DNA from 2 places in the Kribbella hippodromi genome. Region 2 is predicted to be linked to the other one. Evidence: riboswitches for the same ligand, from Rfam matches in the RefSeq annotation. Region 2 holds a riboswitch; the other holds the start of a gene.
The links. Region 2 has a riboswitch for glycine ahead of gcvP (aminomethyl-transferring glycine dehydrogenase). Riboswitches for the same ligand answer to the same signal wherever they lie in the genome.
Positions count from the first base shown of each region.

Region 1 (15,297 bases), on a different contig from region 2:
GGGGCTGGGCCGGCGGGGCTTTCGGCTGCGCTTGCTGCAGCGGATGCTGGGGTTGAGGTGTTGTTGGTGGACAGCGGGCGGGCGGTTGGGGGGCAGTACCATCGGCAGCTTCCCGTTGAGGCTGGTGCTCGGCGGCCGGAGCGGATTCAGCACGGGTGGAAGACGTTCGCGGATCAGCGGGACCGGATTGTTGGGCATCCGCGGATCAAGTACCTGCCGGAGACGTCTGTTTGGGCGGTTGAAGGGCGTCGGTTGTGGGCTCAGCGAGGGCCTGCGGATGCGTCCGGGCGGCAGCCGTTTCCGATCGATGCGTCGGCTGTTGTGCTGGCGACCGGTGCGTACGATCGGGTGCTGCCCTTTCCTGGCTGGGATCTTCCCGGGGTGTACACGGCTGGTGCTGCGCAGGCGTTGGCCAAGGGGCATCGGGTTGCGGTTGGGCGGCGGGTGGTTGTTGCCGGTACCGGGCCGTTCTTGCTTCCAGTGGCCGAGTCGTTGATCGGCGTTGGCGCAGAGGTGGTCGCCTTGCTCGAGGCGAATACGTTGCGTACCGTACGCAAAGGCTGGGCGAGTGACGTAGTTGTTGCCTCTGGCAAGGTTCGTGAAGCTGCCGGATATGCGGCGCTGCTCGCGAGGCATCGGGTTCCGTTGCGGCATGGGTCGACGGTGATTGCCGCGCACGGTACGGATCGGGTCGAGGCGGTGACCATCGCTCGGCTGGACGACAACTGGCACGTGGTTCGCGGAAGTGAACGCCGGGTCGAGGTTGACGCTGTCTGTCTTGGCTTCGGTTTCACCGCCAACCTGGAGCTGGCCGTCGCCGCCCACTGCGAGCTGACCACCGGGCCAGACGGAGGTCCGGCGGTCGCTGTAGACGCCAACCAGCAAACCACTATCCCCGGCATCTTCGCCGCCGGCGAACTAACAGGAATCGGCGGCGCCACCTTGTCCGCCGCCGAAGGAAAACTCGCCGGAACCGCCGCCGCCCATCACGTCCAGCAAACCACCCACCACCCCCACCCAACTACCCACACAACAGCTACCGGCGGGGTGCGGTCCGCTCCCGACGCAACAACTACCGGAGAGGGGCAGCCCGCTCCCGGCGCGACAGCTGCCGGCGGGGTGCGGTCGGCACCCGGCGCGACAGCTGCCGGCGGGGTGCGGTCGGCTCCCGACGCGACAGCTCCCGGCGAAGTGCGGTCGGGTGCTGCCAAGCAGGTTGAGCGGGGGCGGCGGTTTGCGGGGGCGTTGGCTCGGGCTTATCCGGTGCGGGATGGGTGGGTGAGGTGGAGTGATGCGGGCACGGTGGTTTGCCGGTGTGAGGAGGTTTTGCGGGGTGAGGTCGAGGGGGCGGCCGAGGAGCGGGGGCTGGTGGATGGGCGCGCCCTGAAGTTGAGCAGTCGGGCTGGGTTGGGGATGTGTCAGGGACGGGTGTGTTCGCGCAACGTCGCCGCTCTGCTCGCCCGGCCCGGCGAACAGCCGAGTCCGAGTATGAAACGACCGATCGCGGTGCCGGTGAGGCTGGGCGATCTGGCCGCGGCCGAGGTCGAGTCCGAAACGATGGAGGAACAGTGAGCGAGAAGCTGGACGGCGTGATCGTCGCGACCGCGCTGCCGTACGCCGAGGATGTGTCCGCGCCGGCGGGGCTGCGGCCCGACCTGGACAAGTACGCCGAGCACTGCCGGTGGGTGGTCGAGAACGGCTGCCGCGGCGTCGGGCCGAACGGTTCGCTCGGTGAGTACTCGTCGCTCACCGACGACGAGCGCCGCGCCGTCGCCCGGACCGCGATCGAGGCGGTCGGCGACGACGGGATCGTGGTTGTCGGTGTACATGGTCCCGGTTCGCACCAGGCCCGGTCCTGGGCGGAGAAGGCAGCCGAGGACGGCGCGGACGGCGTACTGTGCCTGCCGCCGACCATGTACCGGGCGAACCGCGGCGAAGTGATCAGCCACTTCACCGAGGTCGCGAAGGCCGGGCTGCCGGTGATGGTCTACAACAACCCGCTGGACACCAAGGTCGACCTGACTCCGGACGTGCTGGCCGAGCTCGCCCAGATCGAGAACGTGGTGGCGGTGAAGGAGTTCTCCGGCGACGTCCGCCGGATCCTGGAGATCCGCGAGCTGGCTCCGGACCTGGCCGTGATCGCCGGCGCCGACGACCTCACCCTCGAGGCGCTGCTGATGGGCGCGACCGGCTGGTTCGCCGGCTTCCCGAACGTGTTCCCGAAGGAATCGGTGCGGTTGTTCGAGCTCGCCACGCAGGGCAAGCTGGAGGAGGCGCGGGCCTTGTACGAGCCGCTGGTCGCCTCCTTCCGGTGGGACTCGCGGACCGAGTTCGTGCAGGCGATCAAGTACGGGATGGACTACGTCGGACGGTTCGGCGGACCCTGCCGGCCACCGCGCGGGCCGCTCGTACCCGAGCACCTCGCGCAGCTGGAGCAGGACATGAAGAAGGCCGTGGAGTCACTGGGATGAGATCCGTCCGGACCATCACCGCCATCGACTCGCACACCGAGGGGATGCCGACCCGCGTCGTCACCGGCGGGGTCGGGGTGGTCCCGGGTGCGACGATGGCGGAGCGCCGCGAGTACTTCGTCGAGCACCTGGACGATCTGCGGCTGTTCCTGGTGAACGAGCCGCGTGGTCATGCCGCGATGAGCGGCGCGATCCTGCAGCCGCCGACCCGCCCGGACGCGGACTGGGGTGTGCTGTACGTCGAGGTGTCCGGCTGCCTGCCGATGTGCGGGCACGGCACGATCGGGGTCGCGACGGTGCTGGTCGAGTCCGGCATGGTCGAGGTCACCGAACCGGTCACCGAGGTCCGGCTGGACACCCCGGCCGGGCTGGTCGTGGTGGACGTTGCCGTGAGCAACGGCCGGGCCGAGCGCGTGACATTGCGGAACGTCCCTTCGTACAGCCATGCGCTGGATGCTTCGGTGGAGGTGCCGGGACTCGGCAAGGTCGGTTACGACTTGGCGTACGGCGGGAACTTCTACGCGATCCTGCCGCTCGAACAGCTCGGGCTTCCGTTCGACCGGGCCGAGAAGGACCGGATCTTGCAAGCCGGGCTGGCGATCATGGACGCGATCAACGCGACCGACCGGCCGGTGCATCCGCTCGATCCCGGGATCAACGGGTGCAAGCATGTGCAGTTCACCGCGCCCGGTCAGGACGGGGCGCATTCGCGCAACGCGATGGCGATTCACCCGGGCTGGTTCGACCGGTCGCCGTGCGGTACGGGTACGTCGGCGCGGATGGCGCAGTTGTACGCCCGCGGTGAACTTCCCCTGCACACCGACTTCGTGAACGAATCGTTCATCGGCACCCGGTTCACCGGCCGCCTGATCGAAGAAACCACAGTCGGCCCGTACCCCGCCGTCGTCCCCACCGTCACCGGCCGAGCCTGGATCACCGGCACCGCCAACTACCTACTCGACCCCGACGACCCCTTCCCAACCGGCTTCGTCCTGTAACCCAGCAGGAAGGCGGCTGACCGCGAGTAGGCATGCTCTCTACCGATGAAGTTTGGATTGCCAGTCGGTAGGTACGTTTCCGCCCGGGACTGGTTGGGTGTCGGGGCGGGCGGCTGGTGGGGCCAGGGTGGGACCGTCGTAGTACTCGGATTCGCCGTAGTGCCAGAACCAGTCTTCGCCTGGTTCGAAGCTGCGGACGATTTGGTGGCCGGTTTCGGTGGCGTGGGCCGACGCGTGCTGGGCGGGGGAGGAATCGCAGCAACCGATGTGCCCGCACTGCGCGCACCGGCGCAGGTGGAACCACCACCCGCCGGCCTCGAGGCACTCGACACAGCCGGTGCCGCTCGGGGGAACGGTGCTGTCGATCCCTGGGGTTCCGGAATTCTCCGTCATACCGGCCATCATGGTCCAAGACCCGGTCGCTCACAACGATCCTCGAAGAGGACAGAAACTGTCCGCTACTCCGGCAAGGATCGGAGCATGACGACGCAGAAGATTCCTGGTGGGAAGTCGGCCGTGACCCCGTACGTGGCGGCCAAGGGTGCGGATCGGTTCCTGAAGTTTGTGGAGAGCACGTTCGAGGTGCCGCAAGGGCTGCGGGTGCTGAACGCGGACGGGACGGTCGGCCACGCCGAGATCGCCATCGACGGCGCGGTGCTGATGGTGTTCGACGCGGCGCCGGACTGGCCGGAGCTGCCCAGTCTGCTCAGTGTGTACGTCGATGATGTCGAGCGTACGTACGCCCGGGCGCTGCAGGCCGGAGCGACCGTGGTGACGGAGCTGATGTACTCGGGAATCACCGGCGACCGTGGTGGCCGGGTGAAGGATCCGCTGGGGAACATCTGGTGGCTGCAGACGCATGTCGAGGATGTGGACCCGGCCCGGCTGGGGGAGTTGTTCGCGGATCCGGTCGAGGCGGCGAAGATGCGCACGGCGCAGGAGACCTTCGCGGACGAAATGCGCAGCCGGCTCGCCAACTAGACGTAGCCGGATCGCCAACTAGACGCGGCCGGATGGCCAAGTAGACAAGGCGATTCAGCCAAGAAGACGTACCGATTGACCGGGCCGGACCTGGGCGCACGCGTCCAGATCCGGCCCGGTGACGTACGCGATGACCGGGTAGCCACCGGTCACCGGATGATCGGCCAGGAAGATCACCGGGGTGCCCGACGGCGGGATCTGGATCGAGCCGTGGGCCATGCCCTCACTGGCGAGTTCGCCCGTCCGCGAACGCTCCAGCGGCGAGCCGTCCAGGCGTACGCCGACGCGGTTGCTGTTGCTGCTCACTTGATAGGTTTGCCCCAGCAGCGCGGCCCACCCGCTGTCCGTGAACCAGTCGCGCCGCGGTCCCGGCGTCACCCGCAACCGCACCTCCCCACCAGGCGGATGCGCTACCGGGGCAAGATCTACACCCGGCATTGGCTCGACCAACGTTCCGATCGGCAGTGTCTGATGGGCTGCAAGCGGCGCGGGCCCAAGGCCGGACAGAAGATCGGTCGATCGCGACCTGAGCACTGGCGGTACGTCCACCCCGCCGCGCACCGCGAGGTACGTCCGCAAACCGGTTGCCGGCGGCCCGAATCGGAGCAGTTCGCCGGCGCGGAGCCTGGCGGGCGCGTTCAGCGGTACGCCAGTACACGGCGCTCCGGTGATCGCGACGACCAGATCGCTGTCGGCGTGCACGACCAGCCCGCCGTACGTCAGCTCGATCGCCGCCGCACCGGGGACGTTGCCGACAAGACGGTTCGCCAGCTCGTACGCGGCCCGGTCGCAGGCGCCCGACATCGGCACCCCGAGCGCCGCCTGGCCGGCCCGGCCGCGGTCCTGGATCGTTGCCAACGGCCCTGATTCGATGACGGTCAGGCTGCTCATCCACGACCCGCGTCGACGAACCGGACCCGGCGGCCGGGATGGAACAGCGCGGCCGGTTCGCGGTCCTGGTCGAAGATCCGCACGGCCGTCCGGCCGATCAGCTGCCATCCGCCGGGCGATTCCCGCGGGTACACGCCGCTGAACTCTCCGGCCAGCCCGACCGCGCCGACCGGCACCTTGGTACGCGGCGACTCGCGGCGCGGGAGGTCCCACTCGCCGGACGAGGTGAGGTACCCGAACCCGGGCGCGAAGCCGCAGAACGCCACCGTCCACTCGTCGCCGGTGTGCCGCGCGATCACCTCGCTCACGCTGCAGTCGAGCAACCGGGCGACGTCGTCGAGGTCGGCGCCGTCGTACGTCACCGGAATCTCGATCAGGTCACCGGCCGCCTGCGTGGTATCGGCCGGCGTCACCACCCGCAGCGCCTGCGACAGCGCACCGAGCGGCCCGGAGGTCGTGACCAGTACGGTGCGCGCCGCCGGGACGATGTCGATCACACCAGCCGGAGGATCCGCGACGAGCGCCGCGTAGTACCCGAGGACCTGGTCGAGGTTGTCGAGCTCGACCAGCATCGCGCGATCTCCCGACGGGAGCAGCCGCATCAGCCGGTGAACGGGCGCATCGTCACACCCGCTCCCTCCAGGGCGCCGCGTACCCGCCGGGCGATATCGACGGCGCCAGCGGTGTCACCGTGGACGCAGATCGACGCCGGCGCGACCATGAGCGATCCGCCCCCGTTGTCCCGGATCGATTGCCCGGTCGCCATCGCCGTACACCGCGCCGCGATCTCGTCCGCGTCGTGCAGCACCGACCCGGCCTCGCGCCGCGACACCAGCGTGCCCTCCGGGGTGTACGCGCGGTCCGCGAAGGCCTCGTGCACCACAGTCAGGCCGGCGTCCGCGGCCAGCCGAAGCCAGGCCGATCCCGGCAAACCCAGCACCGGCAGCGACTTGTCGTAGTCGGCGACCGCGGCAACCACCGCCGCGGCCTGTGCTTCATGGTGGCCAATCGTGTTGTACAGCGCGCCGTGCGGCTTCACGTACCGGACCCGATCGCCGGCGATCCGCGCGAACGCGTCCAGCGCACCGAGCTGGTACACGACCTCGTCACGCAGCGCGTCCGGCTCGATGTCGACGAAGCGCCGGCCGAAACCGGCCTTGTCGGCGTACCCGACGTGGGCGCCGATCGCGACGCCGCGCTCGACCGCCCGCGCGGTCACCCGGCGCATGATCGACGGGTCGCCGGCGTGGAAGCCGCAGGCCACGTTCGCGCTGGTCACCACGTCCAGGAGGGCGCTGTCGTCACCCATCGGCCAGGAGCCGAAGCCTTCGCCGAGATCCGCGTTCAGATCCATCGCCACCTCCGCACGTCCTGCCTGCCGAAACTCCGGCCTGGTCCGTTGGTCCGAGCCTAGAGATTGTTCAACAATCCGGCAAGCGCTGTTCCGCTTTTCACCCTGAGTGCGGGATGATCGGGGCATGAGTACGCCTGGGGCCGAGGGGATGCAGCGGGAGACCGGGCGGCAGGCGTGGCTGCGGACCGTGGCCGCCGATGTCGCGCGGCTGGACCGCAGCAGCTCGGCCGAGCGCGCCGCGGACATCCTCCGCCGGAGCATCACCGAGGGCGCACTGCCGCCCGGCGCCCAGTTGTCCGAGGTCGAGCTGACCGAGGTCCTCGAGGTCAGCCGGAACACGCTGCGGGAGGCCTTCCGGCTGCTCACCCACGAGGGTCTGCTGGTCTACAAGCTGCATCGCGGCGTCTTCGTCCCGGAGCTGGGCGAGCACGACGTGATCGACCTGTACCGGTTGCGCCGCGTACTGGAGGTGGATGTCGTCCGCGGCCTGACTGCGCTCGACCCGGAGGTTCCGGCGGAGCGACTCGTGCTCTTGCGGGACGAGGTCGACGCGGCCGAGGCCGCCGCGAAAGCGGACGATTGGCCGGCAGTCGGTACGGCGAACATGCGCTTCCACCAGCAACTGATCGGCCTGGCCGGAAGCAGCCGGATGAATGCGGTGACCGGCCGGCTGCTTGCGGAGTTGCGACTCCTCTTCCACGTGATCGCGGCCCCGCGCGAGCTGCACGAGCCGTACATCGGGCGGAACCGGGCGCTGCTGGAGCTGCTCGAAGCCAGGAAGTACGACGAGGCCGCCGCGGACCTGCACGAGTACCTGCTGGACTCCGAGCAGCGCATCCTCGCCGCCTTCCGCGCGCGTTAGCGGATAAGGGCTTGCGTCGGCAAGCGAAAACCTGAGTTGATGAGCTGGAAACTCGTCAGCTGCAAAGGGGAGCACAGCTCATGACCGATGACGCCCGGACCGATCAGACCCCGAAGTCGTACCGCCCGATCGATTCGAAGGGCTTCCGGGACTTCATCTCCCGCGGCTGGGGGCCGGTGGACCGGACCGTCACGGTGCCGGACGGGCTCGCCGAGGCGGCCGCCGAGCACCGGCGGAAGCTGGCCGCCGCGCTGCCGGGCCGCCGGATCGCGCTCGCGGCCGGCCGTGCGCCGGTCCGGTCGAACGACACCGACTACCAGTTCCGCGCGGACAGCGACTTCGTCTGGCTGACCGGCTGCCAGGCCGAGGGTTCGGTGCTGGTGATCTCGGGGGACAAGTCGGATCGTAGCCATGTCGTTCTGTGAGCCAAGGAGTTGGTCTTGTGAGTTGTCTTCCTAAGACCGCTTGGCCTCCGACTTGCCCGGTGCCGGGCCTGAAGGACTGGTCGGACGCACTGCAGATTGCCTGCCGCCCGATCGAGGAGCTGCCGGCCGCGGTCCGCGGGGCGGTGCCGTTCATCCTGTCCGTCCCCGGCGTCGAGCCGATGCTCGACGCGCTGGTCCGGACCTCGCCGACCGACGGCAACTCGCTCCGCCAGACCCTCGCCGAGCTGCGCCGGATCAAGGACGACTGGGAGCTTGACCAGCTGCGCGAGGCCGTCGCCGCGAGCGTGCTCGCGTTCGGCGACGTGGCCAGTGAGCTGCCGGAGGCGATCCGGGGCGGCGGCGAGCGCTGGCTGCAGGGTACGTTCGACCGCCGCGCCCGGACCGCCGGCAACGGTGTCGGGTACGCGTCGATCGTTGCTTCGGGCAACCATGCACCCGTGCTGCACTGGGTCCGCAACGACGGGCCGGTGAACGAAGGCGACGTGATCCTGCTGGACGCAGGCGTCGAGACCCGGACGCTCTACACCGCGGATGTCACCCGGACCTTCCCGGCCACGGGCGAGTACACCGCGGCGCAGCGGCAGGTACACGACCTGGTGCACAAGGCGCAGCTCGCCTCACTCGACGCGGTCAAGGTCGGGGCGCCGTACCGGGCCTTCCAGTACGAAGCGCTGCGGGTGCTGGCCGAAGGGCTGCGCGACTGGGGTCTGCTCGACGTGTCGCTCGACGAGCTGCTCGGTCCCGACGGCCAGCAGCACCGGCGGTACATCGTCTGCGGCACAGGTCACTACATCGGTCTCGACGTGCACGACTGCGACGCGTCCCGGCCGGAGGCGTACTTCGCCGGCACGATCGAGGCCGGGATGGCGCTCGCGGTCGAGCCGGGCCTGTACTTCCACCCGAACGACGAGACCGTCCCGCCGGAGCTGCGCGGCATCGGCATCCGGATCGAGGACAACGTCGTCGTCCACTCCGACCGCCTGGAGATCCTGACAGAGGACCTGCCGATCACCACAGACGGTCTGGAGCAGTGGACCCGGTCGCACCTGCCCGGGAAGTAAGTACCGTCAGCCAACCGGTGCAACGGCGGGGCAGCTGGTGCCTCGCCGTGGCACGTCCAGTGAGATCAGGTACTTGTCGACCGTGCTCTGCATGCAGGTGCCCTTCGAGTAGCTTCCGTGGCCCCAGCCTTCGTACGTGAGCAGTACGCCGCTCCGGCCGAGCTGCCGTGCCACGCTGCGCGCCCAGTCGTATCCGGTTGCCGGGTCGTGGATCGCGTTCGCCAGTAGTACCGGGGTCTTCAGGCCGCGCACCTTCAGCACGTGCTGGGGGTTGTTGGCCTTCGGTGCACCGAGACAGATGGACACCGCCGTCAGCTGACCCGGGCACTTCATGTCCTGGTTGTTGCGGGCCACGCGAGCGTGTCCGCGAGCTTGGACCACTGCGGGCCGTAGAGCAGCTTGAACACGACAAAGCTCAGTTTGTACGGATCAGCGGACTTGGCGAGCTGGTCCGCCCACACGGCGTGGACGTCCTGGCCGTGCAATGCACAGGTCGTCGTGGCGTCACACCACTTCACGAACTCGTCGAACGAGTCCTGTGCCGCGGCCGCCTGGTCATCGAGGAACGCGCGGGTGGAGTTCGTGCTGTGGTCGCTCACACTCTCCAGGACCATGGCGCGTACGCGGTTGGGGTACGTCTCCGCGTACTGCCCGCCGAGCACCGTGCCGTACGAGCTGCCGTGGAACGTGATCTTGGATTCACCGAGCACCCGGCGGATCGCGTCGACGTCACGGACGGTCTGCCAGGTGTCGAGGTGGTCGTACAGCGGGCCGGTGTTCGTACGGCAGTCCTTGGCGAGCTGCTGGTTGTAGCTGATGGTCGTACTGAACTCGGCCGCGCTCTTGATGATCGGAGACGGCTGTTTGGCGAGTAGCTCCGCCGAGCAGCGCACCGGGTTGCTGCGGGCCACTCCGCGCGGGTCGAAGCTGACGATGTCGAAACGGTCCTGCAGGTCAGTACTGAAGCGGTCGATCCCGGTCTTGATCCGGTCGACGCCGGAGTCGCCGGGACCGCCCGGGCCGAAGACCAGGACGCCGACGCGTTCGCTGGGGACCTTGGCGGTGCGGCGGGCGATCGCGAGGTCGAACGTCGGCCCGCTGGGGTCACGCCAGTCGACCGGCAGCCGGAGCGTCGCGCACTGGGAGCCCTGCACGTCGGCGGGCTTGTCCTTGCCTTCGGGTTTGCAGTCGGTCCACTGCACCTGCGGCTTGGCGGCCGCGACCGCCGGGAGTGCCGTCAGGCCGGCGGCGAGTGCTCCGAGCACGGTCGCACCGGCCAGGGCACGTCGGGAGAAAGTCATGCCGCCGATCCTTCGGCAATCGCTTGCTCGCGGCATCGGGGACGAGCCCCAGCCGACCCGGGGCAGTAACCCAACGAGCCCTTGAAAGTGTTGTTAGGGTCGGTCCTTGATGAGTACCAAATACGCCAGGTGGTTCCGGACGGTGGCGATCGCCGAGGCGATCTCGTGGACCGGGTTGCTGATCGGCATGCTGTTCAAATACGTCCTGTCCGACAACGAGGTCGGGGTGAAGATCTTCGGCCCGATCCACGGCGGCATCTTCGTCGTGTACGTGGCGACCGTACTGGCCGTACGCGGCCCACTGCGCTGGTCCTGGCCGGTCACCCTGGCCGCACTGGCAGCGAGTGTTCCCCCGCTGTTCACCTGGTTCTTCGAGATCTGGGCGGTGAAGACGGGCCGGATTGACGCCGGGCGTGGCGTCGCCGTACCGTCCACAGCGGAAGTCAACTCAACAGCCGCATGAACCCGTGCGGGAGAGTCCTGGGTCCGGCCCAGGCGCCGTAGGAGCAACTCTCCCCAAGAATCTCTCAGGCACCTTCACCGCACGGGCGAGGCACCTCTGGAGGGCACTCCGCCCAACAGAACGGGGAGGACACCAAACGGTCAACGGCGACCGGAAGGAACCTCCACACGATGGCGATCAGTGTCTTCGACCTGTTCAGTATCGGGATCGGCCCGTCGAGCTCCCACACCGTGGGACCGATGCGAGCGGCCCGTACCTTCGCGCTCGGTCTGGCCGATGACGGCCTGCTGACCGCGACCACCACGATCAGCGCGCAGCTCTTCGGCTCACTCGGCGCGACCGGGCACGGGCACGGCAGCAACAAGGCGGTGCTGCTGGGGCTGGAGGGCGCCGACCCCGAGACCGTGGTCACGCACTCCGTCGACGCCCGGGTCGAGACGATCCGCGAACGCGGCCGGCTGGCCCTGGCGGGTACGCACGAGATCGCGTTCGACGAGCACACCGACCTGGTGATGCACCGGCGCAAAGCACTTCCGTACCACCCCAACGGGATGATCTTCGCGGCGCGCGATGCCGTCGGCGCGGTGCTGCGGGAGCGTACTTACTACTCGGTCGGCGGCGGGTTCGTCGTCGACGAGAACGCGGCCGCGGGCGATCGGATCGTGCCGGACACCACCCCGCTGAAGTACCCGTTCACCACCGGTGCAGAGCTGCTCGACCGGTGCCGGGAGTCCCAGCTGTCGATCAGCGAGGTGATGCTCGCCAACGAGCTGGCCTGGCGGACCGAGGACGAGATCCGGGACGGGCTGCTGCGGATCTGGCAGGTCATGCAGGACTGCGTCCGCGAGGGCTGCGAGACCGAGGGCATCCTGCCCGGCGGGCTGAAGGTGCCGCGCCGCGCGCACGCCCTGCACCAGAAGCTGTCGCAGGACCCGTGGTCGGTGGATCCGTTGAAGGTGATGGACTGGGTGAACCTGTTCGCGCTCGCCGTCAACGAGCAGAACGCTTCGGGCGGACGGATCGTCACCGCGCCGACGAACGGTGCCGCGGGCATCATCCCGGCCGTGCTGCACTACTACCGCCGGTTCGTGCCGGGCTCGACCGAGGACGGCGCGGTCCGGTTCCTGCTCGCGGCCGGAGCGATCGGCGTCCTGTACAAGGAGAACGCGTCGATCTCCGGCGCCGAGGTCGGCTGTCAGGGGGAGGTCGGTTCGGCCTGCTCGATGGCCGCGGCCGGACTGTGCGAGGTGCTCGGCGGTACGCCCCAGCAGGTCGAGAACGCGGCCGAGATCGCGATGGAACACAATCTCGGCCTGACCTGCGACCCGGTCGGCGGCCTGGTCCAGATCCCGTGCATCGAACGAAACGCGATGGCGTCGGTGAAGGCGATCAACGCCGCCCGGATGGCGATGCACGGCGACGGCGTCCACGTGGTCACCCTGGACAAGGTGATCAAGACGATGCGCGAGACCGGCGCTGACATGAAGATCAAATACAAGGAGACCTCCCGCGGCGGCCTCGCCGTCAACGTCATCGAATGCTGATCGGCGTCCTCTCGGTCACCACGGCACCGTGCCGTGCAGGCTCCAGGTAGACGGTGTGGCCGGCGGACACCAGTTGCTTGGCTGTTTCGTAGCCGAGGCCGCGGTTTGCGCCGGTGATGAGTGTTGTGGTCATGGGTCCACCCTCTCGCTGCCGGTGTCGACCAGGTAGTACCCACGATTTCCTAGGGAACGGCAGTACCAGGTTGTGGGTGGGTGGGGGCGGGATACTGGCTTGTATGGGTGAGCTCGGGCGGACGTTGCATGGTTGGCGGGATCGGGTGACGCCGGAGCAGGTTGGGTTGGCGGTGGGTGGACGGCGGCGGGCGCCCGGGTTGCGGCGGGAGGAGCTGGCTCAGCTGGCGGGGTTGTCGGTGGACTACATCGTGCGGCTGGAGCAGGGGCGGGCGGAGTCGCCGTCGGTGCAGGTGTTGTCGGCACTGGCGCGGGCGCTTCGGTTGTCCGATGCCGAGCGCAACCATCTGTTCGTACTGGCCGGTGAGGTGGAGCCGTCACCCGGGCGCGTGTCTGCGTACATTCCGCCAGGTGTGCAGCGGATCGTCGACCAGCTGGAGGGCGCGCCGCTCTGCGTGTGCGACGCCGCCTGGACGATGATCACCTGGAATCCGCTGTTCGCGGCGATGTCCGGTGACCCGTCGCGATTCCAGGGCCGGCGGCGGAACATCATCTACCGGAATTTCACCGAGCCGGGCGGGCGGATCGTGCAGACGCCGGAACAGCAGCGCGAATTCCGGAACGCGATGGTCACGGATCTCCGCGCTTCGCTGGCGCGTTATCCACAGGACCCGGAACTGCGGGCGCTGATCGAAGAACTCCGCGGGTACGCCGAGTTCGCGCGCTTGTGGGACGAGCGGGTGGTCGGATTCCATCGGTCCGAGCGGAAGACGATCCGGCACCCTGAGGTGGGTGACTTCAGCATCGACTGCGATGTGCTGGCGGTACCGGGCAGTGATTTGCGGATCGTCGTGTACACCGCGGCGCCTGGGACCGAGGCGGCGGAGAAGTTGCGGTTGTTGTCGGTGATCGGGTTGCAAGCGCTGACCTGAGCTGTCAGCTAACGGAATGCATTCCTACTGTCGCGTAAACGGTATGACATTCTTGAATTGGTGCGGGCTGCGGTGGAATTTGCTCCAAGGACTGTTTCAAACGACCTTTCAGCCGATAACCTGCGGGACTTGTGAATCCGATCTCTGCCACGGCTTCCCGCCGACCGCCCTGGCAGAACCCGCGGCGCCTGCGACAGGTCGCCACCGGCGCCGGCCTCCTGCTGCTCGGATACCTCGTCCTGGTCCTGGTCGCGTTGTTCGGCGGGCCGCGGATCGGGGCGGGTTTGTTGCCGCTGCCAGGCGGTGGTGGCGGGCCTGAGCCGGTCAGCCCGGTCGCGGGGTTGCAGCCTGGTCAGCCGACGGAGAACCTGCCGCGGATCCCGCACACGCCGACGCCGACCGCGGTGACGATCCCGTCGCCCGGTGCGACGCCGAGCGTTGTACCAACCCAGTTGCCGGTCCAGTTGCCGGTCCAGTTGCCGGTCACCCCTGGTACGCGCCCGGCGACCTCGTCGGCACCGCAGATCGTGGAGAGCAGCGCACCGACCATCCCGGTCGTCACCGCCACCCCACCAGTCGTCCCACCCACCGAGCCAACAGCTGGTACGACGACGACCGCGCCGGTCAGCCCACCGCCGACCGATCCATCGACCAGCCCACCCGGGACGCCAACCGCTTCGCCGACCAGCCCCACCACACCACCCAGTCGCCCTGAACCGGGTGGTTTCCTCGGCAAACTCCTCCGCAAGCTGGGGCTGTAACCGACGACCTCAGTAGGCCTCTACTTGGGTGGTGTCTGCGTTGCCGTGGGTTGTCGGCTGGAGGTTTATCTGCCAGCCCTGGTTGCGGCCGAAGGTTTGGTCGAACTTCTTGAAGGAGCAGTCCGCGCGGAACTTGCGCTTGGTCTGGTCCCAGTCGCTGCCGCTCTTGAAGTACAGGTGGTACGTGCCGCCGATCCGCTTCACGGTCGTCGTGTCGCTCGCCTGGATGTACACCATCACCTGTGGATCGCCCGGCGGCTGACCGTCGCTGACGATCGACACCGCGACGTCATGCGCCGTCCCGTTGGTGATCTTCACCTGACCGGTGCCTTCAGCTCCACGCCGTACCAGGATCTCCCCGCTCCGCGGACGCACCGGCTCCGGCGCCGGCCCCGGATCAGGCAGCGTCTTGCCGAAACTGAGCTTCAGCCGCTGCAACTGGACGATCGCCGAGTCCAGGTCGGTGCGCAGTTGCCGCTGGACCTTCTGCGAGGTGTACGCGACCCCGCCGCACCGCGCGTCGTCCTCGGTCTTCGGCGCCGATGACGTCAGCTGCGCGGCCGCTACCCCGATCCGCTCCTTCAGCAGCTCGTGTACGGCGTTCAACCGCGTCGTCACCGTCAGTGCCGCCAACCGGATCGCGACCGTGTTCAGCGTCTCCGCGACCGTACTCATCGAATCGGCCAGCCCCTCGGCCGTCCGGACCCGGGTCAGCCGCCGGGCCGACTCGGTCAGCACCTGGTCGATCCGGCGCAGCTCCGCCTGGTACGCCGCCGTACTCAACGGCCCCGAAGCCGGGACCGACGACGCGGGCGCCGGCGCCGCACTACCGGTAGCCGACGCACTCGGCCCAGGCGTCTGTTGCGGCTCCGCACCACACCCGACCACGACACCAAGCCCAGCACAGAGCGCAACCCAGCGCTTCATTCCCCACACACCCCCAGGTCCCCACCCGCGCGTCAGCTGCCAGAGTAGAGCATCACTCGCGCGGCGCCGGGCGGACGAACGGGAACGCCAGCGTGCTGCGGATGTTCTGGCCGGTCAGCATCATCATCACCCGGTCGACGCCGATGCCCAGGCCGCCGGTCGGTGGCATCGCG
Region 1 is NZ_BAAAPH010000001.1:381,178-396,474, forward strand. Features, by position in the region: gene ABD260_RS01920 (FAD-dependent oxidoreductase) at 1-1,572, shown strand, start outside; gene ABD260_RS01925 (dihydrodipicolinate synthase family protein) at 1,569-2,471, shown strand; gene ABD260_RS01930 (proline racemase family protein) at 2,468-3,469, shown strand; gene ABD260_RS01935 (UBP-type zinc finger domain-containing protein) at 3,509-3,862, opposite strand; gene ABD260_RS01940 (VOC family protein) at 3,950-4,450, shown strand; gene ABD260_RS01945 (5-oxoprolinase subunit C family protein) at 4,505-5,341, opposite strand; gene ABD260_RS01950 (5-oxoprolinase subunit B family protein) at 5,338-5,943, opposite strand; gene ABD260_RS01955 (LamB/YcsF family protein) at 5,943-6,695, opposite strand; gene ABD260_RS01960 (GntR family transcriptional regulator) at 6,820-7,557, shown strand; gene ABD260_RS01970 (M24B family metallopeptidase) at 8,042-9,064, shown strand; gene ABD260_RS01975 (alpha/beta hydrolase) at 9,071-9,397, opposite strand; gene ABD260_RS01980 (alpha/beta fold hydrolase) at 9,394-10,365, opposite strand; gene ABD260_RS01985 (DUF3817 domain-containing protein) at 10,475-10,828, shown strand; glycine riboswitch at 10,826-10,918, shown strand; gene ABD260_RS01990 (L-serine ammonia-lyase) at 10,999-12,372, shown strand; gene ABD260_RS01995 (hypothetical protein) at 12,359-12,505, opposite strand; gene ABD260_RS02000 (helix-turn-helix transcriptional regulator) at 12,609-13,436, shown strand; gene ABD260_RS02005 (hypothetical protein) at 13,789-14,130, opposite strand; gene ABD260_RS02010 (hypothetical protein) at 14,207-15,124, opposite strand; gene lysX (bifunctional lysylphosphatidylglycerol synthetase/lysine--tRNA ligase LysX) at 15,177-15,297, opposite strand, start outside.
Region 1: linked by a shared signal. The riboswitch ahead of ABD260_RS01990 (L-serine ammonia-lyase) and the one ahead of gcvP (aminomethyl-transferring glycine dehydrogenase) in region 2 are both predicted to bind glycine.

Region 2 (15,297 bases):
ATCAGGATCTCGCGCCAGTCCGTGTCCTCGGCCCGCCGAGCCTCGTCATGTACTGCAGCGATAGCGGCCTGCAACTGGTACGACCCCACCGGCGCCGTACGCAGCGTCGACGTGATCAGCTCGGTGCCCTCGGCAATCGCAGCGGTGTCCCACAACGTACGGTCCTGCTCAGGCAACGGCACCAGCGCACCGTCCGCAGTGGTTCGTGCTGGTCGCCGCGCATCCGTCAGCAGCATCAGCGCGAGCAGCCCCGCCACCTCGCCCTCCGCCGGCAGCAGCGTCCGCAGCTGACGGGTCAGCCGGATCGCCTCCGTGCTCAGCTCGACCCGGTGCAGCGACGCGCCGGACGACGCCGTGTACCCCTCGTTGAAAATCAGATAGAGCACGTGCAGTACGGCCGCCAACCGCTCCGCCTGCTCAGCCACCGGCGGCATCGCGAACCGTGCTCCCTGCAACTTCGCCTTCGCGCGGCTGATCCGCTGCCCGATGGTTGCCTCCGGCACCAGGAACGCGCGCGCGATCTCACCGGTGGTCAGCCCGCCGACCGCGCGCAGCGTCAGCGCGACCTGCGACTGTGCGGTCAACGTCGGGTGGCAGCAGAGCATCAGCAACGTGAGCGAGTCGTCGGCGGACGAGGCCGGTTCTGGTGCGGTCCACGACGCGACGGTCTCCTCGCGGCGTACGCGGGCGGTCTCGCTCCGCAGCATCTCGATCCGCCGCCGCGAAGCGACCGTGACCAGCCAGCCACGCGGGTTGTCCGGAACACCTTCTCCCGGCCACTGCTGCGCCGCCGCCAACAGAGCTTCCTGTACGGCGTCCTCGCACGCGTCGAAGTCGCCGTACCGTCGTACCAGCGCGGCCAGTACCTGGGGAGTCAGCTCCCGGAGCAGGTCCTCGATCAAGCGAACGCACCGAGATCGCGGACCGGGCGTACCTCCACCACGCTGAACGGTGCTTCCGGGATCTGCGTGACAATCTCCACAGCACGTTCCAGCGTGTCGCAGTCGAGCAGGTAGAAGCCGGCCAGTTGCTCCTTCACCTCCGCGAACGGTCCGTCCGTGGTCAGCGCCTTCCCGTCCCGTACCAGCACCTGCTTGGTCAGCCCCGGATCGTCGAGTGATTCCGATGCCACCAGCTCCCCGCGAGCGGCAAGTGCCTCGTGCAGAGCGGCGTACCCGGCCATCCCTTCCCGCTTCTGCTCGTCGGTCAGCGCGTCCCAGACCGCACGCGATTCCGGGTTGCCGTAGATCAGTACCAGGAACTTCATCTGCTCAGCGTAAGCATCACCAAGGGGTATCGATCGGGTCACCGCTTCATACCACCCATAGCGGCGCAGCGACCCAAGCGTTCAGGTATCAGGGGAAACGGAGGGCATGCCCCGGCATGGCCGGGGGCAAACCTGTCGGCGTGCCCCAGTACAGTTACGACGGGTACTCAGGGTGAGAGAGGGAGGGGTCGCGTGCCGGACTTGGAAGTGTCCGACCGGGTGTGGACGATCCCGAACGCGCTCAGTTTCCTCCGGTTGCTGGGCGTGCCGCTGTTCCTGTGGCTGATTCTCGGCCCGAAGGCGGACGGCTGGGCGCTGCTGGTGCTGGCGATCTCCGGCTTCACCGACTGGGCCGACGGCCAGATCGCCCGCCGGATGAACCAGACCACCCGCCTCGGCCAGATGCTCGACCCGGTCGCGGACCGGCTGTACATCTTCGCCACCGTGATCGGCCTGGCGCTGCGCGACATCATCCCGTGGTGGCTGGCGATCGCGCTGCCGCTCCGGGACGTACTGCTCACACTCACCTTGCCGGCGCTGCACCGCCGCGGTTTCAATGCGCTGCCGGTGCACTTCCTCGGCAAGTCCGCGACCTTCTGCCTGCTCTACGCGTTCCCGCTGCTCCTGCTCGGTGACGGCGACAGCACACTGAACATGCTGGCCCGCGTGTTCGGCTGGGCGTTCGCGATCTGGGGTACGGGGCTGTACTACTGGGCCGGCGCGCTGTACTTCGCCCAGCTCCGGCACCTGATCCAGACGGTGAAACCGATCAAGGACACGGCCGGGTAGACAGGTGACCCAGCAAGCCCCGTCCAAGCCACGGCGCGTCGACGCGTCGATGTCGCTGCTGAACAACCTGATGGCGCACCCGATCGACGAGGGGTACGCCGCTGCCGCCAGGACCCGGCCGAGTCAGGACGGAAAGTCCGCCCGGTCCCGGCACAAGGTGATGCTGGTCGCGGCCACCGTCGTACTCGGCTTCTTGCTGGCCGTCGCCGCCGCGCAGAACTACCGCGCCGCGCCGGAAGCGGAGAAACAGCGCAAGGAGCTGATCGCCCGGATCAACCAGGCCGACACCCGGTTGTCCGACCTGCGCAGCCGGCAGTCCGGGCTGGCGGATGAGGTACGCGGCCTGCAGGCGAGCGGACTGAGCAACGACAGCAGCGGTGCGGCCTTGCAGCAGAAGCTCGACGACCTGGAGCTGCAGACCGGGGCGATCGCGGCCACCGGGCCCGGGATCAAGGCGGTCATCGACGACGCGAAGAACGCCGACGCCAAAGAGGGCCGCATCCTCGACGTCGACCTGCAGCAGCTGGTCAACGGCCTGTGGACAGCCGGCGCGGAGGCGATCTCGGTGAACGGTCACCGGATCACCTCGCTGACCGCGATTCGCGGCGCGGGCAGCGCGATCACGGTCGACTACAGCTCGCTCACCCCGCCGTACACGGTGCTCGCGATCGGTGACACCGCGACCATGCCGGCCCGGTTCGCGCAGAGCTCGGGCGGGCAGTGGGTGCAGTACCTGGTCAGCAACTTCGATGTTAGATCCACCATCACGACGGAGGACTCCTTGCTGGTGCCGGCCGATGCGACGATCGCGTTGCGTTACGCGAAGGTGGGTCCGAAATGATCGCCGTACTCGGACTCGTTGCCGGTGTCGTGATCGGCCTGCTGGTCGCGCCCGACGTACCGGAGTGGGCGCAGCCGTACTTGCCGATCGCGGTGGTGGCGGCGCTGGACGCGGTGTTCGGTGCGCTGCGCGCTTTCCTGGACGGGATCTTCGACGACAAGGTGTTCGTGGTGTCGTTCGTGTCCAACGTGCTGATCGCGGCCCTGATCGTGTACCTGGGTGACCAGCTCGGGGTCGGCTCGCAGCTGTCCACCGGCGTGGTCGTGGTGCTCGGCATCCGGATCTTCACCAACATGGCCGCGATCCGCCGGCACATCTTCCGGGCCTGACATGACCGACGACAAACCGGACCAGACCCCGGGCCAGACCCCGGGCCAGACCCCCGACCCGCGGCCGGGCAACAAGCCGGAGCCGACCGCGTCCGCCCAGCCCGAACCCAAGCCGGCCGCCCAGCCCGAGCCGGCTGCCCAGCCGGAGCCCGGCAGCAAGCCCGTGCCGACGCCGATGCCCAAGCCGAAGACGCCGAACCTGGCGCTGCGCCGGCTCCGGACCGGGTTCAAGCCGTCCCGCGGCCAGGCGATCGTCGCCCTGGTGCTCGCGCTGGTGGCGTGCATGGCGGTCGTCCAGGTCCGGGTGAACCGGGCCGACGACGGCTACCAGAACGCCCGCCGCGAGGACCTGATCGCGATCCTGGACGGCCTCGGCCAGAACACCCGCCGGCTGGAGAGCGAGATCACCGATCTGGAGGAGCGGAAGAACTCGCTGTCCTCCAGCGCGGACAAGGCCCAGACCGCCCGCGAACAGGCCGAGGCCCAGGTCCGGACGCTCGGCATCCTGGCCGGTACGCTGCCGGCGCAAGGCCCGGGGGTACGAATCACGCTGAACGACCCACAGGGCAAGATGACCTCCAGCAACCTGCTGGACGCGATCGAGGAGCTCCGCGACGCGGGCGCCGAGGCGATCCAGATCAACGGAGCGGTCCGGGTGGTGGCGAGTACCGACTTCGTGGACGATGCGCCGGGAATCGCGATCGACGGCAAGAAGGTGACTTCTCCGTACGTGGTGGAGGCGATCGGTGAGTCGCACAACCTGTCCGGGGCGGCGAACTTCCCGGGCGGTCTGGTCAGCGAGGTGACCGGCCCGCAGGTCGGCGGAACGGCCGAGGTGACCGAGCTGACGAACCTCCAGATCACTGCCTTGCACGCGCCGGAGGAGCATCGTTACGCTCGCCCGGCGGCCAGCCCGACCAAGTAGCTGCCCCCTGCAGTCCGCAACGGCTCTGCAGTTTAACGAAAGGGAACGACGGTGTACCCCGAAGACCTGAAGTACACGGCCGAGCACGAGTGGGTGAAGGCTGCCGAGGAGGGACCGGTGCGGGTCGGTATCACCGACTTCGCCCAGGATCAGCTCGGCGACATCGTGTACGTGCAGCTGCCCGACGTCGGCACCGTGGTGCGGGCCGGTGACTCCTGCGGCGAGCTCGAGTCGACCAAGAGCGTGAACGATCTGTTCGCTCCGGTGAACGGCACCGTGACCGCGGTGAACGAGGCGCTCGGCGACCAGCCGGACCTGGTCAACACCGACCCGTACGGCGAGGGCTGGCTGCTCGACATCGAGGTCGAGGACGCCGCCGAGGTGGCGGCGCTGATGGATGCCGACACCTATCAGGGACAGCTCGACCAGAGCTGACAGCCAACTGATAGCGTTACCGGGCCTCAACCGCTGGTCGAGGGTTGAGGCCTATGTCCACACTGTCAATACGGGGTCTATCGAAAACGTCGCCGGACCACCGGCGATCGGGAGGATCACAGCATGCCGTTCTGCAACCAGTGCGGGCACGAGAACTCCGAGGGCAGCCGGTTCTGCTCGCAGTGCGGAGCGATGCTGCCTGGCGCGGACCGCCCGGCGGCAGCCCCGGCGACTCCCCAGCCGGTGCCCGGGGTGACCGACACCGCGATGCTGACCCCGATCGGGGCCGAGCCGGAGCCGGAGCAGACCGGTGAGCCGCTGACCGCCGACGACGAGGCCGCCGTCGGCGCGCTGCCGGCCGGGTCCGCCCTGCTCATCGTCCAGCGCGGCCCGAACGCGGGCAGCCGGTTCCTGCTCGACGTCGACGTGGTCACCGCCGGCCGGCACCCGGACAGCGACATCTTCCTCGACGACGTGACGGTGTCCCGCCGGCACGCCGAGTTCCGCCGGGACGCGTACGGCGTAAAGGTCCGCGACGTCGGCAGCCTGAACGGCACGTACGTGAACCGGGACCGGATCGACGAGGTGCTGCTGAACAACGGCGACGAGGTCCAGATCGGCAAGTACCGGCTGGTCTACTACGCCAGTGGCCAGGCCTGAGGCCGGCACCGAAGGGCCCGCCGACGGCCGCGGCATCGGCGAGGTGCTGCAGCTGCTCCAGGCCGAGTTCGCTGACGTCACGATCTCGAAGATCCGGTTCCTGGAGGCGGAAGGGCTGGTCACACCGGCCCGGACCGCTTCCGGGTACCGGAAGTTCAGTGCTGCCGACGTGGAGCGGTTGCGGTACGTACTGACCGCGCAACGCGACCAGTACCTGCCGCTCAAGGTGATCAAGGAACACCTCGGCGCGATCGACCGCGGCTTGCGTCCGGCCGCCGCCGGTCCGCCGGTGGCGCCGGCTTCGTTGCCGCAGACACCCGGTCAGCCGGTCGCGGACGATTTCGGTGCCGCGAGCACCGAGTTGCGGCTGACCCGCGAGGAGCTCCGGACCGCCGCGGGCGTCTCCGCCGAGTTGCTCGGTGAGCTGGAGAGCCACGGCCTGGTGGTGGCCAGCGGCAACCATTACTCCGGCGACGCGATCGTGATCGCCCAGGTCGCCGCCGAGCTGGCCGGCTACGGCCTCGAGCCGCGGCACCTGCGCGCGTTCCGTACTGCCGCCGATCGCGAAGTCGGCCTGATCGAGCAGGTCACCGGCCCGCGCCGGACCGACCAGACCGCGGAGCTGGCCGCCCTCACCGTCCGCCTGCACACCGCTCTGGTCCGCTCCCGCCTCCCACGCTGACCCGCGCTGATATCCGCTCTGGGTTGACCGCGGAGTAGGCTGAAGGTGTGCGCGAAGTCGACGTGGTCGGAGTCCGGGTTGAGATGCCCTCGAGTCAGCCGATCGTGCTGTTGCGGGAGGTCGGTGGGGAGCGGTATCTGCCGATCTGGATCGGCGCTGCCGAGGCAAGTGCGATCGCTTTCGCCCAGCAAGGGATGGAACCACCCAGGCCGCTGACCCACGACCTGTTCGCCGAGACGCTCCGGGTGCTCGGGCACACCCTCAGTCAGGTCCGGATCGTGAACCTGACCGACGGCGTGTTCGAGGCGATCCTGGTGTTCGACGACAAGACGGAGATCTCCGCGCGGCCGTCGGACTCGATCGCGCTCGCGCTGCGCACCGGCACGCCGGTGTTCTGCACCGAGGAGATCCTGGCCGAGGCCGGGATCCCCGTCCCGGAGAGTGAGACGGACGGCGCCGACGAGGTCGTGGAGGAAGAGGAGGTCGAGCGGTTCCGGGAGTTCCTCGACCAGGTGACTCCGGAGGACTTCGACAAGAGCTGAGCCGCTGGTTCCGGCCGCCCACGGCAGGATCGGTGCGGGATTGGTACAAGATCGGCTAAGTAACGATTCGTACGGCGGTCGCGACACGCTCTCGGCTCGATGCGGTTGTCGTTGACCCGGTTCGGGCGGCGGCTTACCGTGAAGAAGTCGTGGGGTGCTGTCACTCCACGCAGATGGCTCGTACCAGTCGGTATCCAAGCAGTATCCAGGGAGGCTCAGGCGTGACACGCACCGGCGACACGGATCTGACGGCGCAGTCGACGTCCGACGCGCACGCCGAGGCCATGGCGGCCGCGGAGGCTTCCGCCGGGGTCCAGGGTCTGTTGTTCGACGACGACCTGCGGCCGATGCCGGAGGACGTCGGGTTCCGCGGCCCGACCGCGTGCGCCGCGGCCGGGATCACCTACCGGCAGCTCGACTACTGGGCGCGGACCGGTCTCGTCTCGCCTTCGGTCCGGCCGGCCACCGGCTCCGGGACGCAACGTCTGTACGGCTTCCGCGACGTCCTGTTGCTGAAGGTGATCAAGCGGCTGCTCGACGCCGGGATCTCGCTGCAGCAGATCCGGACCGCGATCGCGCACCTGAGCAAGCGCGGCTTCGACGACCTGACCCAGATCACGCTGATGAGCGACGGCGCGTCGGTGTACATGTGCAGCTCGCCGGACGAGGTGATCGACCTGCTGGCCGGCGGCCAGGGTGTCTTCGGGATCGCGCTCGGCGGTGTCTGGCGTGAGGTCGAGGGTTCACTGTCCGAGCTGCCGACCGAGCGGGCCGACGGTCACGACGACGGCGACTCCGAGTCGCACACCGACGAACTCGCCGCGCGCCGTCGCGCCCGGATGACAGGCTGACGTAACGTACGTCCCGTGCGCCCACTCACTGCCGACTCGCTCCGCGGTGTGTGGGCGACGTTGTTGCTGCCGCTGAACCCGGACGACTCGATCGACTTCAGCCGGCTCGAAGCTCAAGCTGAGACTTTGACCAGGACGACAGTCGACGGGCTCTACGCGCATGGCACGGCCGGGGAGTTTCAAACGCTCACCGAAGCCGAGTTCGACCGGATCAACGAGCTGCTGGCGGGCGCCGACAAACCGTTCCAGCTCGGCGCGAGTCACCCGTCGGCCCAAGTGCAGCTCGGACGCGTACGACGTGCCGCGAGGTTGTCGCCCGGTGCGATCCAGGTCATCGTCCCGGACTGGCTTCCGCTGAACGCGTACGAAGTGCTCGACTTCCTTCGCCGGACTGCCGATGCGGCCGATGGCGTACCACTCGTGCTGTACAACCCGCCCCACGCGAAGACCACGATCGGTCCGCGGCAACTGGGTGAGCTCGCGGAAGCCGTACCAAGTCTGATCGGCTTGAAGACCGCCGGTGGTGACAAGGCGTGGTTCGACGAAGCGCTGCAGTCAGGATTGTCGATCTTCGTGCCCGGTCATTTCCTGGCGAGCATGTCGTCACTCGGCGCGCACGGCAGTTACTCGAACGTCGCGGCGCTCTCACCGAACGGTGCGGTGAAGTACGCCACCGATCTGGATGTCGAGCGGCGGATCGGTGAGTTCTTCGCCGCGCATGTCGCGCCGCTGCAGAAGGCCGGCCTGTCGAACCCGGCGCTGGACAAGTTCCTGGCCGCGGTCGGGGACTGGGCGGTGGGGGACTGGGACGACGCCGGGACGCGGGTGCGCTGGCCGATGCAGTCGGCCACGGCCGAGCAGGTCGCGGCGGCGCGGCCGGACGCCCGCAGGCTGCTGCCCGAACTGTTCCCGGATTCCTGGTAGCCTCGGTTCAGCCGTACACAACACTCGGGAGAGACCCGTGTCATCGGGCGCCGAAGGGGCAATTCCTCCCCGGAACCTCTCAGGCCCATGGACCGAGTGTCACAGGCGACTCTGGAGCGTTGCGCGCGAGACCGCGCGCGGGTGACAGAGGGGGAGGCGACCGGACGCATTTGCCAGCAACGGAGCCTCTAGATGAACAACTCACCGCAGCTTTCGGCGACCTTCGCCGACCGGCACATCGGGCCGCGCCCGGACGAGATCGCCCGGATGGTCGAGCTCCTCGGGTACGCCGACGTGGACGCGCTGGTCGACGCGGCGGTCCCGGCTTCGATCCGCTCCGCCGAGCCGCTGCGGCTGCCGGAGCCGGCCTCCGAGGTGGACGCGCTCACGGAGCTCCGCCAGCTCGCCGCCCGCAACAACGTCGCCACCTCGATGATCGGCCAGGGGTACTACGGCACCTTCACCCCGTCGGTCATCGTCCGCCGTCTGGTCGAGAACCCGGCCTGGTACACCGCGTACACGCCGTACCAGCCGGAGATCTCCCAGGGCCGGCTCGAGGCGCTGCTGAACTTCCAGACCGTCGTCTCCGACCTGACCGGCCTGCCGACCGCGAACGCGTCGCTGCTCGACGAGGGCACCGCGGCCGCCGAGGCGATGACGCTGGCCCACCGCTCGAACAAGAAGAGCAAGTCCGACCGGTTCCTGGTCGACGCGGACTGCTTCGCGCAGACGATCGCGGTGGTGCGTACGCGCGCCGAGGCCCTTGGCATCGAGGTTGTCGTCGCCGACACCACCGACGGTCTGCCGGCGGGCGACTTCTTCGGGTTCCTGGTGCAGTACCCGGGTTCGAACGGTGCTGTCCGTGACCTGAAGCCGCTGATCGAGGCGGCGCACGAGGGCGGCGCATTGGTTGCCGTCGCTTCCGATCTGCTCGCGCTGACGGTGCTCGAGGCACCGGGTGAGGCCGGCGCGGACATCGTCATCGGGTCGTCGCAGCGCTTCGGCGTACCGCTCTTCTACGGCGGTCCGCACGCCGGCTTCATGTCCGTACGCTCCGGTCTCGAGCGGTCGTTGCCCGGTCGCCTGGTCGGCGTGTCGATCGACGCCGACGGCGCCCCGGCGTACCGGCTGGCGCTGCAGACGCGTGAGCAGCACATCCGGCGTGAAAAGGCGACGTCCAACATCTGTACGGCGCAGGTCCTGCTCGCCGTGGTCGCGTCGATGTACGCCGTGTACCACGGTCCGGAAGGGCTTCGCGCGATCGCGGAGCGGGTGCACTCGTACGCGGGCAAGCTCGCCGCGTCGCTGCGCGCGGGCGGGGTCGAGGTCGTACACAGCGACTTCTTCGACACGGTGCTCGCGCGCGTGCCTGGCAGTGCCGCCGATGTCGTGGACGCCGCCCGGCAGAACGGCATCTGGCTGCGGCTCGTCGACGCGGATCACGTCGGCATCTCCTGCGACGAGAAGACCGATGTCGCCACGCTGACCCGGGTCTGCCAGTCGTTCGGCGTCCAGTACGACGACACGCTCGACGCCGGCGCGATCGCGGTACCGCGGACGACCGAGTACCTGACGCACCCGGTCTTCAACACGCACCGGTCCGAGACGTCGATGCTGCGGTACCTGCGCAAGCTGTCCGACATGGACTACGCGCTGGACCGCGGGATGATCCCGCTCGGGTCCTGCACGATGAAGCTGAACGCGACCACCGAGATGGAGCCGGTGACCTGGCCGGAGTTCGCGGATCTGCATCCGTTCGCGCCGGTGGAGGACGCGGCCGGGTACGTGAAGCTGATCGGTCAGCTGGAGCGCTGGCTGGCCGAGGTCACCGGGTACGCGAAGGTGTCGATCCAGCCGAACGCCGGATCCCAGGGCGAGCTGGCCGGGCTGCTCGCGATTCGCGGGTACCACCACGGCCGCGACGACTTCGAGCGGAACATCTGCCTGATCCCGGCCAGCGCGCACGGGACCAACGCGGCGTCCGCGGTGATGGCCGGGATGAAGGTGGTCGTTGTCAAGGGCAACGACGACGGCACGATCGACCTGGACGACCTGCGAGCGAAGGCGGACGAGCACAGCACGAAGCTCGCCGCGATCATGATCACGTACCCGTCGACCCACGGCGTGTACGAGGAGAGTGTCCGCGAGGTCTGCAAGATCGTCCACGACCACGGCGGCCAGGTGTACGTCGACGGGGCGAACCTGAACGCGCTGCTCGGTCTCGCGCAGCCGGGTGAGTTCGGTGGCGATGTCAGCCATCTGAACCTGCACAAGACGTTCTGCATCCCGCACGGTGGCGGCGGTCCGGGCGTCGGTCCGGTCGCGGTCGCGGCGCATCTGGCCCCGTACCTGCCGAACCATCCGCTGCTCGACCAGGCCGGTCCGGAGTCGGGCGTCGGTCCGATCAGCGCCGCGCCGTTCGGTTCCGCGGGCGTGCTGGCGATCTCGTGGGCGTACATCCGGATGATGGGCGCCGAGGGCCTGACCGCCGCGACCAAGGCGGCCGTGCTGACCGCGAACTACGTGGCGAAGCGGCTCGAGGGTGCGTTCCCGGTGCTGTACACCGGCGAGAACGGCCTGGTCGCGCACGAGTGCATCCTCGACCTGCGGCCGATGACCAAGGAGACCGGCATCTCCGTCGACGACGTCGCGAAGCGGCTGATCGACTACGGTTTCCACGCCCCGACGATGTCGTTCCCGGTCGCCGGCACCCTGATGGTCGAGCCGACCGAGTCCGAGGACCTCGGCGAACTCGACCGGTTCTGCGACGCGATGATCGCGATCCGGCACGAGATCGACCGGGTCGCGGCCGGCGAGTGGCCAGCCACCGACAACCCGCTGGTAAACGCGCCGCACACGGCCGAATCCGTCATCAACGACAAGTGGGACCACCACTACACCCGCGAGGAAGCCGCCTTCCCCCGCTCCGTGGACCGCGCCGCCAAGTACTGGCCACCGGTCCGCCGAATCGACGGCGCCCACGGCGACCGCAACCTCATCTGCTCCTGCCCCTCCCCAGAGGCCTTCCAATAACCGCGCCCTGCCCAGGAATCCGGCAGCTCGACAGTACGTATACGGCCACCGCGCCCGCCCGCAGGCGGGGGCGGCGGCTGGAGACGAAGCTGTGGAGATATACGTACTGTCGAGCCGCCGAGCGGTGGTGGCGGCGAGCGGCATTTAGGATGTCTGGACGGTTTGGAGTTGTGGAGGTTGTGTGGTGAGTGGTGTGCGTCCTGATACTGCTGCTGCGCTGTTTGCCGAGGTGGCGGCGGGGCAGGGTGGGAGTAAGGTGCCTTCGGTTTGTGCTGGTGTGTTGCGGGACGGGGCGCTGGCCTGGGCGGGGGAGCGCGGGCGGTTCGCCACTGCTGGTGGGGATCTGCCGGGCGTGGACGTGCAGTACCGGATCGGGTCGATCACCAAGACGTTGACGGCTGTCCTGATCATGCAGTGCCGGGACGAAGGGCTGCTCGGGCTGAATGATGCCGTGGGCAAGCATCTGCCGGGCGTGGCGTTCGGGGATCTGACCGTACGGCACCTGCTCGCGCACAGTGGCGGGATGAACGCGGAGCCCGAAGGCCCTTGGTGGGAACGGAATCCGGGGGTTTCGTACGACGAGCTGGTCGCGGCGATGGACGACGCGCACGCGGCCGGCCCGGCGGATCGGCGGCATCACTACTCGAACCTCGGGTACGGGTTGCTCGGCGAGATCGTCAGCCGGGTACGCGGCGAAGCGTGGCTGGACCTGGTGCAGTCCCGGATCCTTGATCCGTTGGGGATGAAGCGTACGACGTACTTCCCGACTGCCCCGGCCGCGGATGGATTTTCGGTGCATCCGTTCAGCGGGCAGCTCGTTCCGGAGCCCGCGTACGACTCGGGCGCGATGGCCCCGGCGGGGCAGCTGTGGAGCACGATCGAGGACCTGGCGCGGTACGCGGCGTTCTGGATCGACCCGGTGACCGACGTACTCAGCCGCGACTCGGTCGAAGAAATGGCCGCGCCGGTGGCGTCCGATCCGCAGGAAGGGCTGACCGCGTCGTACGGGCTGGGCCTGCGCTTGATCGCGGATGATCCGCACCTGCTGATCGGTCACACCGGCTCGATGCCCGGCTTCCTGGCCGGCCTGTTCGTTGATCGTGATCGCCGTGTCGGCGCGGTCACCCTCGGCAACGCGACGTACGGCCGGGTCGCGTCGCTCGCTCCGGACCTGATCCGCATCCTCACCAGCTACGAACCGCCGATCACGCAGGAGTGGGTGCCCGAACCGACGCTGGCCCAGGGCACCGATCTGCTCGGCCACTGGTACTGGGGCAACACGCCGATGACCATCACGGTCTCCGGCGGCATCCTGCAACTGTCCGGCGGCCTCACCACCCGCCTGACGCCGCTGGGTCCCGACCTCTACCAGGGGCGCGACGGCTACCTCGCCGGCGAACGCCTCCGGGTGATCCGCGACGGCGCCACGATCACGCACCTGAACGTGGCGACCTTCGTTCTCACCAGGACGCCGTACGGGAACCACTAGCTCGTGCCAGGGGCTGTCAGGCTGATGTCAGGGCGGTGTCAGCGGCTTCGGTGATGGTGGTTGCCTCAGTTCTTTCCTGTCCGGAGGCAGACCGAAATGTTCCATCGCATCGGGCGCGTTGCCGTCCGTCATCCCATCTGGACGATCGTGGCCTGGCTCGTGATCGCGGTCGCCGTGGTGGCGACCGCGCCGAGCCTGCCGTCGAGCAGTGACCAGAGCAGTTTCCTGCCCAAGAGCTACGAGTCGATCCAGGCCGCGGAGCTCCAGCAGAGCGCGTTCCCGACCGCGTTCACGCCGTCGGCCATCGTCTTGTACTCGCGGTCCGACGGCGGGCGGCTCAGTCCCGCCGATCTGAAGGACGCCGCGAAGATCACCACCGAGCTCGGCGCGAAGAAGATCGATCAGGTCGAGCAGGTCGTGCCGGGGCCGCCGTCGAAGGACGGCAAGTACGTGCTCGGGCTGGTGTCGATGGACACCAACAACGCCGGCCAGCAGAGTCAGCTGGACGCCGCGAAGACGCTGCGCGACGACGCGAAGGCGCTGACGAAGGGTACCCAGCTGGACGCGAAGCTGGGCGGTTCGGCGGTCCAGGGCCTGGATCAGCAGGAGTCGTCGAGCCGGGCCGACATGCTGACCTTCGTGGGTACGTTCGCGATCATCCTGATCACGCTGCTGATCATCTTCCGGTCGCCGATCCTCGCGCTGCTGCCGTTGATCGTCCTGCTCGCGCTGGTGTCGACGACGGCCAACGGGCTGATCGCCGACGCCACCAAGCTGTTCGGGCTGGAGGCGAGCAGTTCGATCTCGGCGTTGCTGATCGTGGTACTGCTCGGGGTCGGCACCGACTACTACCTGTTCCTGATGTTCCGTTATCGCGAGCGGCTGCGGGCGGGTGAGCAGTCCAAGGAGGCGATGATCAACGCGGTCGGGCGGGTCGGTGAGGCGATCGCGTCGGCGGCCGGTGCGGTCATGATCGCGTTCCTCGCGCTGCTTCTGTCGTCGCTCGGCTTCCTGAAGCAGATGGGGCCGGCGCTGGCGATCACGGTCGCCGTGACGCTCGTTGCCGCGCTGACGCTGTTCCCCGCGATCTGCTCGCTGATTCCGCCGCGGGTGCTGTTCTGGCCGTCGAAGGCGTGGCGCAAGGAGCCTTCGAACGCGCGGTTCGCGGCGCTCGGTCGCGGGGTTCAGCGCCGGCCGGCCCTGTTCGCCGCGGTGTCCGGGATCGTGATGGTCGCGCTCGCGCTCGGCACGCTCGGCTTCAAGGCGACCTTCGATCTGGCCGCCGGTTCGATGCCGAAGACCAAGGAGTCGATGGTCGTCCAGACCGAGATGCAGTCCGCGTACTCGGCCGGTGCGGCCGAGCCGACCTCGGTTCTGGTCACCACGACCGGCGGCGGGCGGCTCGATCCGGCGACGCTGCCCGCGTACGAGAAGAAGCTTGCCGCGGTCGCGGGCGTTGCCGACGTACTGCCGGCGGCGATCAGCAAGGACGGCCGGACCGCGAACATCACGGTCACGCTCGGCTATGGATCGGCGACCGATGAGGCGTTGCGTACGGTGGGTGCCGTCCGCGACGTCGCGCACGCCGACGCCCCGCCGGGTACGAAGGCGCTCGTCGGTGGAATGTCGTCGATCTACAAGGACATCAACGCCGCGGTCAACCATGACTACCGCACGGTGTTCCCGCTGGCCGCGCTGTTGATCATGATCATCCTCGCCTTGCTGCTGCGCAGTGTGGTCGCGCCGTGGTACCTGATGATCTCGGTCGGGCTGGGCTTCGGCGCGACGCTCGGTGCGACGGTACTGATCTTCCAGAACAGCCTGGGGCATTCCGGACTGATGTTCATGCTGCCGGTGATCATGTACTTGTTCGTCGTTGCCATCGGCACCGATTACAACATCCTGATGATCGCCAGACTGCGGGAAGAGGCGCGGGAGGGCCGGGATCCGCGCGAGGCTGCGAGTATGGCAGTCCGGCACGCCGGTCCGACCGTCGCCGCGGCCGGGTTCATCCTGGCGGCGACGTTCGCCACCTTGATGCTGGCCGGCAACTCGTTGCTGACCGAGATGGGATTCGCCGTCTCGTTCGGCATCGTGGTCGCGGCCTTCGTGATGGCGATGTTCTTTACCCCGAGCCTGACGGCCCTGATCGGCCACGCGGCCTGGTGGCCGGGTCACCAGGACCGGCAGAAGTCACCCGAGGACGCCTCCGAGCCGAAACCGCTGGAGTCGGTCACTCGGTCCTGATTCCCGGCGCGGCCGTGCCTGAGCGCGGCCGCGCCGGCCCGGGGGTGAGGATCGCCACTTTCGGCGGTAGTCGAGTTGACACCGTGCGTGCGGCGGGCAAAAGTTAGGGCTGCCTTAGTAAGGGTTGCCTTACTCGACAACTTCCCGGGAGCACTGGATGCCGCAGCCCGCGCGTCTGACCGCCGTGACCGCACCTCTCCGCACCCCGTTCACCAACCTTTGGCCGCTGGCCTCGACAGTTGCGGACCGGGATCGGGGTCCGTTGCCGCACGGTTCGCCGGGC
Region 2 is NZ_BAAAPH010000042.1:2,555-17,851, forward strand. Features, by position in the region: gene ABD260_RS36825 (RNA polymerase sigma factor) at 1-902, opposite strand, end outside; gene ABD260_RS36830 (YciI family protein) at 899-1,267, opposite strand; gene clsA (cardiolipin synthase ClsA) at 1,460-2,056, shown strand; gene ABD260_RS36840 (DUF881 domain-containing protein) at 2,061-2,897, shown strand; gene ABD260_RS36845 (small basic family protein) at 2,894-3,226, shown strand; gene ABD260_RS36850 (DUF881 domain-containing protein) at 3,228-4,151, shown strand; gene gcvH (glycine cleavage system protein GcvH) at 4,203-4,586, shown strand; gene ABD260_RS36860 (zinc-ribbon and FHA domain-containing protein) at 4,710-5,246, shown strand; gene ftsR (transcriptional regulator FtsR) at 5,233-5,928, shown strand; gene ABD260_RS36870 (bifunctional nuclease family protein) at 5,976-6,470, shown strand; gene ABD260_RS36875 (MerR family transcriptional regulator) at 6,755-7,321, shown strand; gene ABD260_RS36880 (dihydrodipicolinate synthase family protein) at 7,337-8,245, shown strand; glycine riboswitch at 8,261-8,350, shown strand; gene gcvP (aminomethyl-transferring glycine dehydrogenase) at 8,438-11,278, shown strand; gene ABD260_RS36890 (serine hydrolase domain-containing protein) at 11,508-12,767, shown strand; gene ABD260_RS36895 (MMPL family transporter) at 12,864-15,014, shown strand; gene ABD260_RS36900 (pyridoxal phosphate-dependent decarboxylase family protein) at 15,172-15,297, shown strand, end outside.